Regions from separate parts of the Rhizobium favelukesii genome, predicted to be linked through region 2. Evidence: riboswitches for the same ligand, from Rfam matches in the RefSeq annotation. Region 2 holds a riboswitch; the other holds the start of a gene.
What was found. Region 2 has a riboswitch for cobalamin ahead of nrdH (glutaredoxin-like protein NrdH). Riboswitches for the same ligand answer to the same signal wherever they lie in the genome.

Region 1 (7,496 bases), 1.6 Mb from region 2:
GAATTCGTCGTGATTGCCCGGGATATAGATGACCCGCGTGCCCTTGCGCGCCTTGCGCAGCAGCTTCTGGACAACGTCGTTGCAATCCTGCGGCCAGTACCAGCTACGCTTCAGCCGCCAGCCGTCGATGATATCGCCGACAAGAAAGATGGTATCCGCCTCGTGATGCTTGAGAAAGTCGAGCAGGAAGTCAACTTTCGCGGCCTTGGAGCCGAGATGCACATCGGAAATGAAAAGCGTACGGAAGTGCCGCGTATCCATATTGTCCCTCACAAGCATCCTGCTCGTGTCCCATCGTTCACCTCCCCCTCCAAAACCAGAGTCGTGTTTCAGGAAGATGACATGCTGCTGTCCCGGTGGATTTTCCCGGTTTCGGTGGACCTGCGCTGACGTCACGGCAGATTTGCGTTGTTTTCGCATTTCGAACGGAAATTCCGACTGTTCCGCCATGCCGTTTGATGTAATGAAAACACTCCAAGACAGCATGCGGCAGCTCGGAGGCGACGATGGATCATCAGGAAAAGTCCAAGACGGAAAAGAATTTGGCAGGTGGAAGCCTCGACGAGCAGGCGCTCTACTTTCACCGCTATCCCCGTCCGGGCAAGATCGAAATCCAGGCGATCAAACCGCTCGGCAACCAGCGCGACTTGGCGCTCGCCTATTCCCCGGGTGTTGCAGCACCATGCCTGGCGATCCGCGATAATCCCGAAACGGCCGCCGACTACACCTCCCGCGCCAATCTGGTTGCAGTCATTTCCAACGGCACGGCCGTTCTCGGCCTCGGCAATATCGGTCCGCTTGCCTCAAAGCCAGTCATGGAAGGCAAGGCCGTCCTTTTCAAGAAATTCGCAAACATCGACGTCTTCGACATCGAAGTCGAGGCACCGAGTGTCGATCAGATGGTCTCCACCGTCGCCTCGCTCGAGCCGACCTTCGGCGGCATCAATCTCGAGGATATCAAGGCGCCGGAATGTTTCGAGATCGAGCGTCGGCTCCGCGAGACCATGAAGATCCCGGTTTTCCACGATGACCAGCATGGTACCGCCATCATCGTCGCTGCCGCGATCCTCAATGGCCTGGAACTGGCGAACAAGAAGATTGACGAGGTCAAAATCGTTGCCTCAGGCGCCGGCGCGGCAGCCCTTGCTTGCCTCAACCTCCTCGTCACGCTGGGTGCCAAGCGGGAAAATATCTGGGTCCATGACATCGAAGGCCTCGTCTACGAAGGCCGCGCCGAATTGATGGACAAGTGGAAAAGCGTCTATGCCCAGAAGAGCGACACGCGCACGCTCGCCGAAAACATCGGCGGCGCCGACGTCTTTCTTGGCCTTTCCGCCGCCGGCGTGCTGAATCCGGAACTGCTCGCGCAGATGGCCGAGAACCCGCTGATCATGGCGCTTGCCAACCCGACGCCGGAGATCATGCCCGATCTCGCCCGCGCTGCCCGCCCCGATGCGATGATCTGCACCGGTCGTTCCGACTTCCCGAACCAGGTGAACAACGTTCTCTGCTTCCCCTACATTTTCCGCGGGGCGCTGGATTGCGGCGCAGTGACGATCAACGAAGAAATGAAGATGGCCGCCGTGCGCGCCATTGCCGCCCTTGCACGCGAGGAACCATCTGATGTCGCAGCCCGCGCTTATTCCGGCGAGACACCGGTCTTCGGTCCAAACTATCTGATCCCCTCGCCCTTCGATCCGCGCCTGATCCTGCGCATTGCCCCGGCAGTCGCGAGAGCCGCTGCCGAGAGCGCTGTCGCGTTGCGTCCGATCATCGATTTTGACGCCTATCTCGATCAGCTCAATCGCTTCGTCTTCCGTTCCGGCTTCATCATGAAACCGATCTTTGCGGCGGCCAAGAACGCCGAGCGCAAGCGGGTTATCTTCTCCGAAGGCGAGGATGAGCGCGTCCTGCGCGCAGCACAGGTCCTGCTCGAAGAAGGCATTGCCGAGCCGATTCTGATCGGCCGCCCATCGGTCATCGAAACCCGCCTGCAGCGTTACGGTCTGCGCATCCGCCCGCTTGCAGATTTCGACGTGATCAATCCGGAAGACGATCCGCGCTTCCGCGAATACGTGGATCTTTACTTCTCACTGGTCGGACGGCGTGGCGTCATTCCGGAAGCGGCCCGCACGATCGTGCGCACAAACACGACGGTCATTGGCGCTTTGGCGCTAAAGCGCGGCGAAGCTGATGCGCTCATCTGTGGCCTGGAAGGCCGCTACGAGAAGCATCTGCGCGATGTCCGCCAGATCATCGGCAAGAGGCAAGACGTTTGCGACTTCTCGGCGCTCAGCCTGCTGATCTCGCAACGCGGTGCTACTTTCTTCACCGACACCTACGTTACATTCAATCCGAGCGCCGAAGAGATTGCCGAGTCCGCAATACTCGCCGCAGAGGAAATCAAGCGCTTCGGCATCACGCCGCGTGCTGCCCTCGTATCCCACTCGAACTTCGGTTCGCGTGAATCCGAGAGCGCGACGAAGATGCGCGCTGCGCTTCAGCTGGTGCGCGAGGCTGCGCCGGAACTGGAAGTCGACGGGGAAATGCACGGCGAAAGCGCAATCTCCGACGCGCTGCGCAAGCGCGTCATGCCCGATACGACACTGCATGACGAAGCCAACCTGCTGGTCTTCCCGAACCTCGATGCGGCCAACATCACATTGGGCGTTGTAAAGTCGATGATCGATGGACTGCATGTCGGGCCGATCCTGCTTGGCGCGGCACTGCCGGCGCACATCCTGGCGCCTTCCGTGACCTCCCGCGGCGTGGTCAACATGGCCGCCCTCGCCGTCGTCGAGGCTTCACAGCCAGCGTGATTTGCGGCAGATTGAAAAAATGCGTTAAGGTTCCGACCGCAGCTTGTTGCGACAAGCGGGCTAGCAATGAAGGCGCGGCAGGACGCCGCGCCTGATGACCCTGGTATTTGCTCACCGATGGGACGATGCCTTGAAGCGCTGGATTTTGTCACTCACAGCCGCCCTTGCTCTGACCGGGCCGACCCATGCCCAGATGCCGGCGATCTGTGGCGACCTGCGCGGCCGCCTCGCCGACCTGCCGCAGATCATCGGCAGCACGCCCGAAGTGCGCAAATACGCCAGCGCCATAGCCGAACAAAACCTTGAACTTCGCAAACTCCGGAGCGATCTGCGCCAAAACGGCTGCACGAGCGGCAGCATGGTCGTGATCGGCGATGATGACGGCTACTGTGGCGAACTCGAGCGCGCCGAAGCCAAGATGGTCGACAACATCCGTTATCTGCAGCAGCGTCGCGACGAACTGCGCGGCCAGAGTGAGGATGTCCGCATGAGGAACGAGCTTCTTGCAGCGCTCGACGACAACGGCTGCAACGAGGCGCAGTGGCCCGCTGACACCGGCCAAGGATATGCGCCGCCACCCAGCATCGAAGATCAGGCGTTGCGGAACGACACATTCATTCCCTTGGGTGGCGATCCAAGCCAGCGCCGTTATGGTCTCCCGGGCCTGTCGCCGCTCTCTCATCTGAACACCGTATGCGTGCGAAGCTGTGACGGCGGCTTCTTTCCGTTGAGCTCGAACGCAACATCCCAAGACTTTGCCCGCGATGCCGACACCTGCTCGAAGATGTGTCCCGGCATCGAAACCGAGCTCTTCTATCATGACGTCTCCAGCACCGAGACATCGCAGATGATCTCCGCGACGACAGGCGCTCCTTACACCGCCATGCCGAATGCTTTCGCTTACAAGAACCGCAAGCCCGGCGAAAAATCGTCCTGCAGTTGCGATCTTAACGCTTACTACGCGCGGATGCGAAAAAACCAATCGATCAGCGAACCGCCACAACAGGGATCGATCACAACGATCGAAACCAAGAAGCCCGAGATGGAGAGCCATGCCGTCGCACCGGCCGCGCCTCAGCCTCAGGTGCCGGACAGGCCCTATGATCCGGCAGGAAGCAAGGTGCGCCAGATCGGCCCGCAGTTCCTTGCCGGCGACCAAGGTACGATCGACCTCAAGAACCCGGCAAAGCCAGGCCCCCAGCCGCAGCAACAGTAGGCCGCATCATTCCGCTGAATTGCCCCAAAGATCCATGAAGACAAGCTCCTCGAGCGGCAGGCGCTGGCGCCATCCTTTGACCGCCAGCTCCGGCTGTTGATAGAGTTGATCGACGTAGCCGACACAGAGCCAGGCAACGATCTCGACCCGCTCCGGAACGCCGAGAATCCTTTTGATATCGGACTCGTGAAAGATGCTCACCCAGCCGACCCCCACGCCTTCGGCGCGGGCTGCGAGCCACAGATTTTGCACGGCGCAGACCGTGGAGTAGGAATCCATTCGTGGGTTGTGCGTTCGGCCGAGAACGACATCGCCGCAGCGATTGGGATCACAGGTGACGCAAATGCTGAGCGGTGCGGCTCGGATGCCCTCCAGCTTCAGCGACCGGTAGAGCTGCTGTCGCTCCCCCTGAAACATCTCGCCGGCCTCGCGGTTGGCGTAATCGAACGCCTGCCAGACCGCCTCCTTCACCTGCTGATCGCGCACCAGAATGAAATTCCAAGGCTGCATGAACCCGACGGACGGCGCGTGATGCGCAGCCGACAAAAGCCTGATGATGACGTCATCCGGTATGGGGTCCGGGAGAAATTCCGAACGTACGTCACGACGCGTCGATATCGCCTTGTATACGGCGTCACGTTCCTCGGCCGAAAAGGCTGCGGCTCCCGACAGGGAGCCTGAATTGTCTGGTCGCATCGTCAATCCCCAACAACACAACCGCCCCGCCGTCCACGCGGGTCAGTCTATGATGTCGGGCCGGTCTTCTGACTTGGCGTCATCCGGCTGCCGCGCCTTCCCGATACTGGACCAGTGGCTTGTTGCGGCAGTCGTCAGCCTTACAGCGTTGGGCACGTTTCGGTCTTTCACCGAATTCCCGATTCTCCCGCCTGAGACGGGCACCCGACGGAGGGTCTATGCCGCGAAAAATCTGTCGATGCAATCCTTCATGCTGAGATCGGGTAGTACCGCACATAGGCGAACTCATCGCCTGACGGCGACCAATTCGGCACGTTGATCGTTCCCTGCCCACCAAAGAGTTTGAAGAGCGTCGTCAGGTTGCCGCCATCCATATCCATCAGCCGCAGACAAACATCGAGATCGCGAGGGTGGTCGAAGACGTCGGGGTCGTAGGAGAGGATCAGGACCTTATCGTTGTTGGGCGACGGATGAGCAAACCAATTGCCGTAGTTGTCGCTGGTGATCTGTTCGAGGCCGGTCCCATCCGGATGAATGCGCCAGATCTGCATGAGGCCCGTGCGGCTGGAATTGAAGTAGATCCACTGGCCGTCGGCCGAATAATCTGGCCCGTCGTTGCGCCCCTCGCCGCGTGTCAACCGCTTCTCGTCGCCGCCGTCTACCGAAATCGTGTAGATGTCGAATAGGTCGTCGCGGATGCCGCAATAGGCGAGATCCTTCCCGTCGGGCGACCAGCCGTGCCAATAGGACGGCTGATTTTGCGTCACCAGACGCGGCGCGCCGCCTTCTGCCGGAAGTACATAGATCGTCGATTTCCCGAACTCGGTCTTGTCGGAAATGACGATCTGACGGCCGTCAGGCGAGATGCCGTGATCGTTGTTGCAGGCCGTGGCAAATCCGGTATCGACTTTCTCGACCTTGCCCGAACCGTCAAGCACCAGGCGGTAGAGAAGCCCGTCACCGTTCAGCAGAAGATAGCCTCCATCCGGCGAAAAGTTTGGCGCTTCCACCAGTTGCGTGGTTTGCCAGACAACGCGCGCCTGGCCTGTTTTGATGTTGTAGATCTCGATGGAACTTCTCAATCTGAATCCTCCTGACATCGAACTCGTCAGACCTACGACGGCTCGCCGCTCGGCACAAGCAAGTGAACCGAAGCGGGCATCCGCGGACGGCGCCGGCGGCGCTTTATCCACCGATCACAAATGTGGGAAACATAACGGTTCATCTAGCGTTCATGACGAAGATGTGACAGTTCGATGAAGCTTTTATGACGTTGGAGTTTCTTAGTTGATCGCGTTGGGAATGAGGTCCGCAGCGGCAGCGCGTTTCGCGTCGCTTTCCACTGGTGTCAGGGGAAGCGCCCAATCGCCAGCTTTACGCGCTGCGCTCGGAATTTGCCTTTCGGCGCTGATTGCTCTCTTCGCCACTGTAGCGGTCGAAATAATCGCCCGCGATGGGTTCGCCGATGTGCGCGAATTCCTGACATCGCCGGTACGCCCCGGCATGACAACGGTCGTGATGTTGACCGTCCTGATGCTCTCGCTGGACGCTGCCCTGGGAAGACGATTCATTTCGGCGTTGATCGTTCTGCCGCTGGTGCTCGTTCCCGCCATCGTCTCCAGCCAGAAGCAGCATTATCTCACGGACCCCCTGTACCCGTCCGACGTCCTATTTGGGCGCCAGATCATGGAGTTGCTTCCCGTGATGGCGCGCGACCGGCCGTGGACAGCGGTTGCCATGGTCGTTGGCATCGTTCTTTCCGCGGTCGCGATTGCCGTCCTGTGGCATTTCGCTTGGCGCCGTTGTCCGCGGCTCTCAAGGACCGCCCAACTGCGTCAACTCTGTATCGGCTTACCTGTTATCGCAGCTTTTGGCGCGTTGATGGATTATTCCAAATACTCCTACATACGCGATCGCCTTCAGGTCGTGCCGATGATGTGGGATCAGAAGGAAAACTACCGCAGCAACGGCTTCATCCTCGCCTTCATCTTCAACATTCCGATGGCCGACGTGGCAGCGCCGGTCGGCTTCGGTACGCAGGCGCTTGATGCTATTCCGACCCGCAACTACGGCTATCTCAGCGGCCCGCGCGAAAAGCCCGACGTGATCATGCTGATGAGTGAATCCTTCTGGGATCCGACCCGGCTGAAGACCGTCACCCTGTCGCCGGATCCGATGCCGAATATCAGGGCCGAGCAGTCGGGCCATGTCTTCTCACCCGAGTTTGGCGGCATGACCGCCAATGTCGAATTCGAGGCACTGACGGGCTTCTCGAATGCCTTCCTGCCCTATGGCAGCATTCCCTACCAGCAGTATATTCGCAGCAACGTCCCCTCGCTTGCGACGTTCTTCCGCGGCGAAGGCTATGCCGCCCGGTCTCTGCATCCATTCAGCGGCTGGTTCTGGAACCGCAACGAAGTCTACAAGGACTTCGGTTTCGAACAGTTCCGCTCTGAAGAAACCATGCCTCCGATGGAAAAGAGGGGCATCTTCGCTTCGGACGAGTCCCTCATGAAGGAGATCATGAACGAGGCCGACGGTATTGATCGTCCGTTCTTCTTCTTTGGTGTCACTCTGCAGGGACATGGTCCCTACGAGCCGAACCGTTACGTACACAACAGCGTCGACATCAAGGGCAACCTGAACGATGCGGACCGGGCAACGCTGGCCACCTATACGCAAGGGATCAAGGAAGCCGACGACAGCCTCAAGATGCTGATGAATTGGGCCGAGAAGCGCGATCGCGAGACGATCATCGTCCTCTG
Region 2 (7,496 bases):
TTCGCTCAGGGGGCAGGCGAGCCCTATCGAACGCAAGTCAGTTTACTGGTGCGACAGAGTAGGAGGCGTAGATGGCAATTTCGCGCAAGCAGGCAGAGCGTTTGCTAACGGCGGACGAATGGCAACTCGTTCAAAAAACCCACCATCCGGCGATGCAGGGCCTGCCGGATGCTGATCTCTCGGACCTCGCCAAGCGAATACGTGAAAGGCGCGATCGTGCGCAAAGCGAGGCGAATAGACAGCGCAGGGAAATGAGAGGCAAGGCGCAACCCAAAGGGGCGGCGCCAGCGCGCAAGGATACGGGCACGAGAGCCAAACTCGAAGTTCTGGCAATGGGCGTGCGTAGTGTAAATGCCGAACAGGCTCGTCGGCGTAGAATGCTCGCTAAAGTTCAGATGGTCGAGAACATGCGAGCCGTGTTGGCGCGAAAGAAAGAAGCAAAAAGCGAGAAAGACGCGTCATTTAACGCACGCCAGGCTCATGCAGGCATGCACTCGATCGAAAGTTCAAAGCGCAAAAATCTCATCCGTCCTATGGAGCGAGGTAGATTGCGGAAGGCTGGCGCTGTTTCACAGGCAAAGCGCGACGCCCGTGGCGTATAGGCGTTGATGGTTTTTGCCAGGTCACTTCATCAGCTTATCGATCTGGTGTGAGCGGCCAACCTCAAATAGCAGGAATGGAACCCGACATCTCGTGGATCCGCGATATCAATTGGCGTCTCGGGACCGGCGGTTCGCCACGATAGTCATAGAAGCCACGGCCGGACTTGCGGCCGAGCCAGCCGGCCTCGACATATTTCACCAGCAGCCGGCAGGGGCGGTCCTTGGCCTGTCCGCCACGCTGCTGATCGATGACAAGGGCGGTCTCCGCCATGAACGGCCCCGCGGCCTGGGACAGCGAGGACGCAGCTGATCAGGGCGCGGTCGGGTCGCAAGAGGCGTCGCGACGCGGTGCAGATCGAATACTCTGCTTCGCTCCAATTTTCTTTCGAGGTCGATCCGTCCGACACCCCCTCCGGAGTGGCATTGCGATTTCCCAGACTTTCACCGGCTGGTGTGAACATAGCCATTGACGGGAAATTAACCTCATATACTATATGTAGTGTTCGAGGTTCTTCAGATTCGCAAGGATCGGAAGCTAAGACGGGAATAAGGTGCGCGACGTCCATGACGGGCCGAGCAATGCCGGAGCTGCCCCCGCAACTGTAAGCGGCGAGTGTTCGTTCGACAAAGCCACTGAAGTCTTTGATTTCGGGAAGGCGAGAATGAGCGCTATGACCTGCAAGCCAGGAGACCTGCCTCGATCAGCAACGTCCACGGGCGGGGTGTCCGGATGGAGAGCGTTGGATTGTGCACGATGCCGCGATCTTCGCTTCCGCTAATGCCCCGCATGAGTCACTTCGGGGTGAAGTCTTATGTCCTTGAGTTTCGATTTGCATCTACGCGAGTGACGGGCATTTAGCGCGCCCGGCAATCGGCAATAGCTGTCTTCATTTTCGAGTTCCTGTCGCACGGACATCGGCGGATGTCCGAACGATCCTTTATGCCTTCCTGATACACGAGGATATATTGATGAGCATTACTGTTTACAGCAAGCCCGCCTGCGTCCAGTGCACCGCGACCACCCGCGCACTCGACCGCCAGGGCATCGATTACACCGTGATCGACGTTTCCACCGATTCTGCGGCCTACGAACTGGTGCAAGGCCTCGGCTATCGCCAGGTGCCCGTGGTCGTCGCCGGTGAGCAGCATTGGGCCGGGTTCCGCCCCGATAAGATCAGCGCGCTGGTGTGACGGAAAGGACGATGGGCGAGATCGTCTATTTTTCCAGTCGGTCGGAAAACACTCATCGCTTCGTAACAAAGCTGGGTTTGCCGGCCCAACGCATCCCGATCGGCGGCGACGCTAACCTTGCGGTTAGCAGTCCTTTCGTCCTGATCGTCCCCACCTATTGCGGCGAATGCGGCAAGGGGGCCGTGCCCAAAGAGGTGATCCGCTTCCTCAACGACGCGGAAAACCGTTCAAACATCCGCGGGGTCATCGCCGCGGGCAACAGCAACTTCGGAGCGACCTTCGGGATCGCCGGCGACATCATCTCTGCCAAGTGCCAGGTGCCGTACCTCTACAGGTTCGAGCTGCTGGGCACGGCGGCGGATGTCGACAACGTCAGACGCGGATTGGAACGATTTTGGACACGCTAACGCTCGATCGACCTCTGAAGGCATCAGAAGCCGCGCTCGACTACCACGCCCTCAATGCCATGCTGAACCTCTATGACGAGGACGGCAAAATCCAGCTTGACAAGGATCGGCTGGCGGCCAAGCAGTATTTCCTGCAGCATGTGAACCAGAACACCGTCTTCTTTCATAACCTCAGGGAAAAGCTCGATTACCTGGTGACCGAGGGTTATTACGAGCAGGACATTCTCGACCAATATTCGTTCAACTTCGTGCGCGAACTCTTCGACCATGCCTATGCGAAAAAGTTCCGCTTCCCAACCTTCCTCGGGGCTTTCAAGTATTACACCAGCTATACGCTGAAGACCTTCGACGGAAAGCGCTATTTGGAGCGCTACGAGGACCGCATTTGCATGGTTGCCCTGACGCTGGCCTGCGGCAACGAAAACCTCGCCCGTGATATGGTCGATGAGATCATCGCCGGGCGGTTTCAGCCCGCGACGCCGACCTTCCTCAATGCCGGGAAGAAGCAACGCGGCGAACTCGTCTCCTGCTTTCTCTTGCGCGTCGAGGACAACATGGAGTCGATCGCGCGAGGCATCAATTCGGCGCTTCAGTTGTCGAAGCGCGGCGGGGGTGTTGCACTTGCTCTGACGAACCTGCGGGAAGCGGGTGCTCCGATCAAGCAGATCGAGAATCAGTCTTCCGGCGTCATTCCTGTCATGAAGCTTTTGGAAGATTCATTCTCTTACGCCAACCAACTCGGCGCGCGCCAAGGGGCAGGGGCAGTCTACCTCCATGCGCACCATCCCGACATTATGCGCTTCCTTGACACCAAACGCGAAAATGCCGATGAGAAGGTCCGGATCAAGACGCTGTCGCTCGGTGTCGTCATTCCCGACATTACCTTCGAGCTCGCAAAGAACAACGAGGACATGTACCTCTTCTCGCCCTACGACGTGGAGCGGGTCTATGGCGTGGCTTTCACCGAGATTTCGGTGACGGAAAGGTACCGCGAGATGGTGGCCGACAGCCGTATCCGTAAGAAAAAGATCAAGGCGCGCGACTTCTTCCAGGTGATCGCCGAAATCCAGTTCGAAAGCGGCTATCCCTACATCATGTTCGAAGACACGGTGAACCGCGCCAATCCGGTCGCCGGCCGCATCACGATGAGCAACCTTTGCTCGGAAATCCTGCAGGTGAGCGAGGCGAGCGAGTTCAACAATGATCTCTCCTACAAGCATATGGGCAAGGACATCTCCTGCAACCTCGGCTCGCTCAATATCGCCGCGGCGATGGATTCCACCGACTTCGGCAAGACAATCGAGACTTCGATCCGCGCGCTGACCGCCGTTTCCGACCTGAGCCATATCGCCTCGGTGCCGTCAGTCGAGAAGGGCAATGACGACAGCCATGCGATCGGCCTCGGCCAGATGAACCTGCACGGCTATCTCGCCCGCGAGCGCATCTACTACGGTTCGGACGAAGGCGTCGATTTCACCAATATGTATTTCTACACGGTGACCTACCATGCCATCCGCGCCTCGAACCGGCTGGCGGGGGAGCGTGGCACGAGCTTCAAGGGATTCGAGAACTCGACGTATGCAACCGGCGAATACTTCGACAAATACACGGAGCAGGCCTGGGTCCCGGCAACCGAGCGGATCAAGGAGCTCTTCGAGACAGCCGGCATCGATATTCCGACACAGGAAGACTGGCTTGTGCTGAAGCAGGCGGTAATGACCTTTGGCCTCTATAACCAGAACCTGCAGGCCGTGCCGCCGACCGGTTCGATCTCCTACATCAATCACTCGACCTCCTCGATCCATCCGATCGTTTCGAAGATCGAAATCCGCAAGGAGGGCAAGATCGGCCGCGTCTACTATCCGGCGGCCTTCATGACCAATGACAATCTCGAATATTACCAGGATGCCTACGAGATCGGGCCGGAGAAGATCATCGACACCTATGCGGCGGCGACCCAGCATGTCGATCAAGGCCTGTCCCTGACGCTGTTCTTCCGTGACACGGCAACCACCCGCGACATCAACCGGGCGCAAATCTACGCCTGGAAGAAGGGCATCAAGACCATCTACTACATCCGCCTGCGCCAGATGGCGTTGTCCGGCACCGAGGTGCAGGGCTGCGTTTCCTGCACACTTTGACTTTACGAGGACGTCCAATGAACATCCAAATCAAGCCCGCAAGTCGCGTGCGCGCCATCAACTGGAACCGTGTCGAGGACGACAAGGACCTCGAAGTCTGGAACCGCCTCACCGGAAACTTCTGGCTGCCGGAAAAGGTGCCGTTGTCGAACGACATTCCGTCCTGGGCAACGTTGAAGCCCGACGAGCAGCAGCTCACCATCCGGGTTTTCACCGGCCTGACGCTTCTCGACACGATCCAGAACGGCGTCGGCTCGGTGAAGTTGATGGCCGATGCCGCGACGCCGCATGAGGAAGCGGTACTCTCCAACATCTCCTTCATGGAGGCAGTCCACGCACGCTCGTACTCGTCGATCTTCTCGACGCTTTGCCTGACGCCTGATGTCGACGACGCCTATCGCTGGTCGGAAGAGAACGCGTTCCTGCAGAAGAAGTCAGAGCTGATCATGAAGGAATACGCCTCCAACGACCCACTGAAGAGGAAGGTTGCCAGCGTCTTTCTCGAAAGTTTCCTGTTCTATTCCGGCTTCTATCTGCCGATGTACTGGTCGAGCCGCGCCAAGCTCACCAACACGGCTGATATGATCCGCCTCATCATCCGCGACGAGGCGGTCCACGGCTACTATATCGGCTACAAGTTCCAGCGCGGTCTTGAGCGGCTGTCCGAGGCGCGTCAGCAGCAGATCAAGGACTTTGCGTTCGAACTGCTGCTCGAACTCTACGACAACGAGGCGAAATATACCGAGGCGCTCTACGATGGCGTCGGGCTCACCGAGGACGTCAAGAAGTTTCTGCACTACAACGCCAACAAGGCGCTGATGAACCTCGGCTACGAGGCGCTCTTCCCGCCGGAAGCCTGCAAGGTCAATCCGGCGATCCTGTCGGCGCTGTCGCCAAACGCCGACGAGAACCACGACTTCTTCTCCGGATCAGGATCCTCCTATGTCATCGGCAAGGCTGTCTCGACCGAAGATGAGGACTGGGACTTTTAGGCGGGGCTATCACTGGAAAAATTCCTGTCTCGATTTTCCGCTCGGGCAGCGGGCGAGGAGGAAAAGCGCGGACTGGTGCGCTGGCTGCGGCCGGACGACCAGATCCCCGGTTCCGGCTCGGAAAAGGAGAAGGCTACAAACCCTCCTGGCAGGTCTAAAGGCAAAAACGAAAGCGCGACAAGCGAATCTGAAAGCGATTCGGAGGGATCGCCTCGCGCTTTAGCGGGTCGGGACCGGCGTTTCGCCGCGATAGTCGTAGAAGCCGCGGCCGGACTTGCGGCCGAGCCAGCCGGCCTCGACATATTTCACCAGCAGCGGGCAGGGGCGGTACTTGGAGTCGGCCAAGCCGTCGTGCAACACCTGCATGATCGACAGGCAGGTGTCGAGACCGATGAAATCGGCCAGCTGCAGCGGCCCCATCGGATGGTTGGCGCCGAGCTTCATGGCGGTGTCGATCGCATCGACGGTGCCGACGCCCTCGTAGAGGGTGTAGATCGCTTCGTTGATCATCGGTAGCAGGATGCGGTTGACGATGAAGGCCGGGAAATCCTCGGCGACCGTCACGGTTTTTTCCAGCGAGGCCACGAATTCCTTGGCGGTGGCGAAGGTGCCCTCTTCCGTGGCGATGCCGCGCACCAGCTCGACCAGCTTCATTACCGGCACCGGGTTCATGAAATGGATGCCCATGAAGTGCTCGGGGCGGTCGGTGGCGGAAGCGAGCCGGGTGATCGACAGCGAGGACGTGTTGGTGGCGAGGATCGCTTCCGGCTTCAGGACTGGACAGACCTGGGCGTAAATCTTTCGCTTGACGCTTTCGTCTTCGGTCGCAGCTTCGATCACGAGATCCGAAGCGGCGAGATCGTTGATGTCGGAGGAGCCGGAAATCAGGGCGAGGGTGGCGGAGCGCTCGTCATCCGTCATCTTGCCGCTCGTCACATGGCGGGCGAGGTTGCCGTTGATGGTGGCGAGACCATGCTGGACGCGTTCGTCGGAGACATCGTAGAGCTGGACCTTATAGCCCGCATCTGCCGAAACCTGTGCGATGCCGCAACCCATCTGGCCCGCGCCGATGATACCAATCGTCTTCAACACCGCATTCATCTCCAAACCCCCGCTCGGCATACGCCCCTGCGCTGCCGCATTTTTCTAACAAAACTGCCGGGCAAATGATCGCCCGGCAGAAGTAGTAGCCCTTAAAAAGATAATTTTCCAGTCATTCGCAAGTGCGGAATGAAGGCATCCGCTCGGTTCAAAGCGCCTTCTGCAATTCCGGCAGGGCCTCGAACAGATCGGCGACGAGACCGTAGTCGGCAACCTGGAAGATCGGGGCCTCTTCGTCCTTGTTGATGGCGACGATGACCTTCGAATCCTTCATGCCGGCGAGGTGCTGGATGGCGCCCGAGATGCCGCAGGCGATGTAGAGATCAGGTGCCACGACCTTGCCGGTCTGGCCGACCTGCCAGTCGTTCGGGGCATAACCGGCATCGACGGCAGCGCGCGAGGCGCCGACGGCGGCACCGAGCTTGTCGGCGACCGGCAGGATGACCTCCCTGAACTTTTCGGCGGAGCCGAGCGCCCGGCCACCGGAGATGATGATCTTCGCCGAGGTCAGTTCCGGACGGTCGGAGGCCGACAGCGCGTCCTTGACAAAGGTCGACAGACCCGGGTTGGCGGCGGCCGCAATGGTTTCGACCGGGGCGGAACCGCCTTCGGCCGCTGCAGCAAACGAGGCGGTGCGCACGGTGATGACGCGTCTGGCGTCGGTCGCCTGTACCGTCTGGATGGCATTACCGGCATAGATCGGCCGCTTGAAGGTATCGGCCGAGACCACCTCGATGATCTCGGAGACCTGGGCGACGTCGAGGAGGGCGGCCACGCGCGGCATGACGTTCTTGCCGGTCGAGGTGGCGGCGGCGATGATCGTGTCGTAGCTGCCGGAAAGCTGGACGATCAGCGCCGCCAGCGGCTCGGCCAGATTGTTGGCAAGGCTTGCATCCTCGGCAACCAGCACCTTGGAGACACCGGAGAGCTTGGCTGCCTGCTCGGCTGCTGCCTTGGCGCCGGCGCCGGCGACCAGCACGTGCACGTCGCTTGCCTGTTCCTTGGCAATCTTCGATGCCGCCGTCAGCGTCTTGGCGGTCTGGTCGGAAAGGTGGTTGCCGT

Region 1: another riboswitch for cobalamin. It lies ahead of bluB (5,6-dimethylbenzimidazole synthase); the one in region 2 lies ahead of nrdH (glutaredoxin-like protein NrdH).

Annotation. Positions count from the first base shown of each region.
Region 1 covers NZ_HG916852.1:2,182,561-2,190,056, reverse strand. The annotation lists gene LPU83_RS49445 (UDP-2,3-diacylglucosamine diphosphatase) at 1-261, opposite strand, end outside; gene LPU83_RS49440 (NADP-dependent malic enzyme) at 507-2,819, shown strand; gene LPU83_RS49435 (DUF2865 domain-containing protein) at 2,950-4,035, shown strand; gene bluB (5,6-dimethylbenzimidazole synthase) at 4,042-4,731, opposite strand; cobalamin riboswitch at 4,773-4,954, opposite strand; gene LPU83_RS49425 (TolB family protein) at 4,980-5,813, opposite strand; gene LPU83_RS49420 (LTA synthase family protein) at 6,019-7,496, shown strand, end outside.
Region 2 covers NZ_HG916852.1:3,782,953-3,790,448, reverse strand. The annotation lists gene LPU83_RS57245 (hypothetical protein) at 72-602, shown strand; partial or broken gene LPU83_RS57240 (3-hydroxyacyl-CoA dehydrogenase family protein) at 664-828, opposite strand; partial or broken gene LPU83_RS75395 (TlpA family protein disulfide reductase) at 814-931, shown strand; cobalamin riboswitch at 1,092-1,316, shown strand; gene nrdH (glutaredoxin-like protein NrdH) at 1,572-1,793, shown strand; gene nrdI (class Ib ribonucleoside-diphosphate reductase assembly flavoprotein NrdI) at 1,805-2,200, shown strand; gene nrdE (class 1b ribonucleoside-diphosphate reductase subunit alpha) at 2,188-4,341, shown strand; gene nrdF (class 1b ribonucleoside-diphosphate reductase subunit beta) at 4,359-5,333, shown strand; gene LPU83_RS57210 (3-hydroxybutyryl-CoA dehydrogenase) at 5,553-6,434, opposite strand; gene LPU83_RS57205 (electron transfer flavoprotein subunit alpha/FixB family protein) at 6,583-7,496, opposite strand, start outside.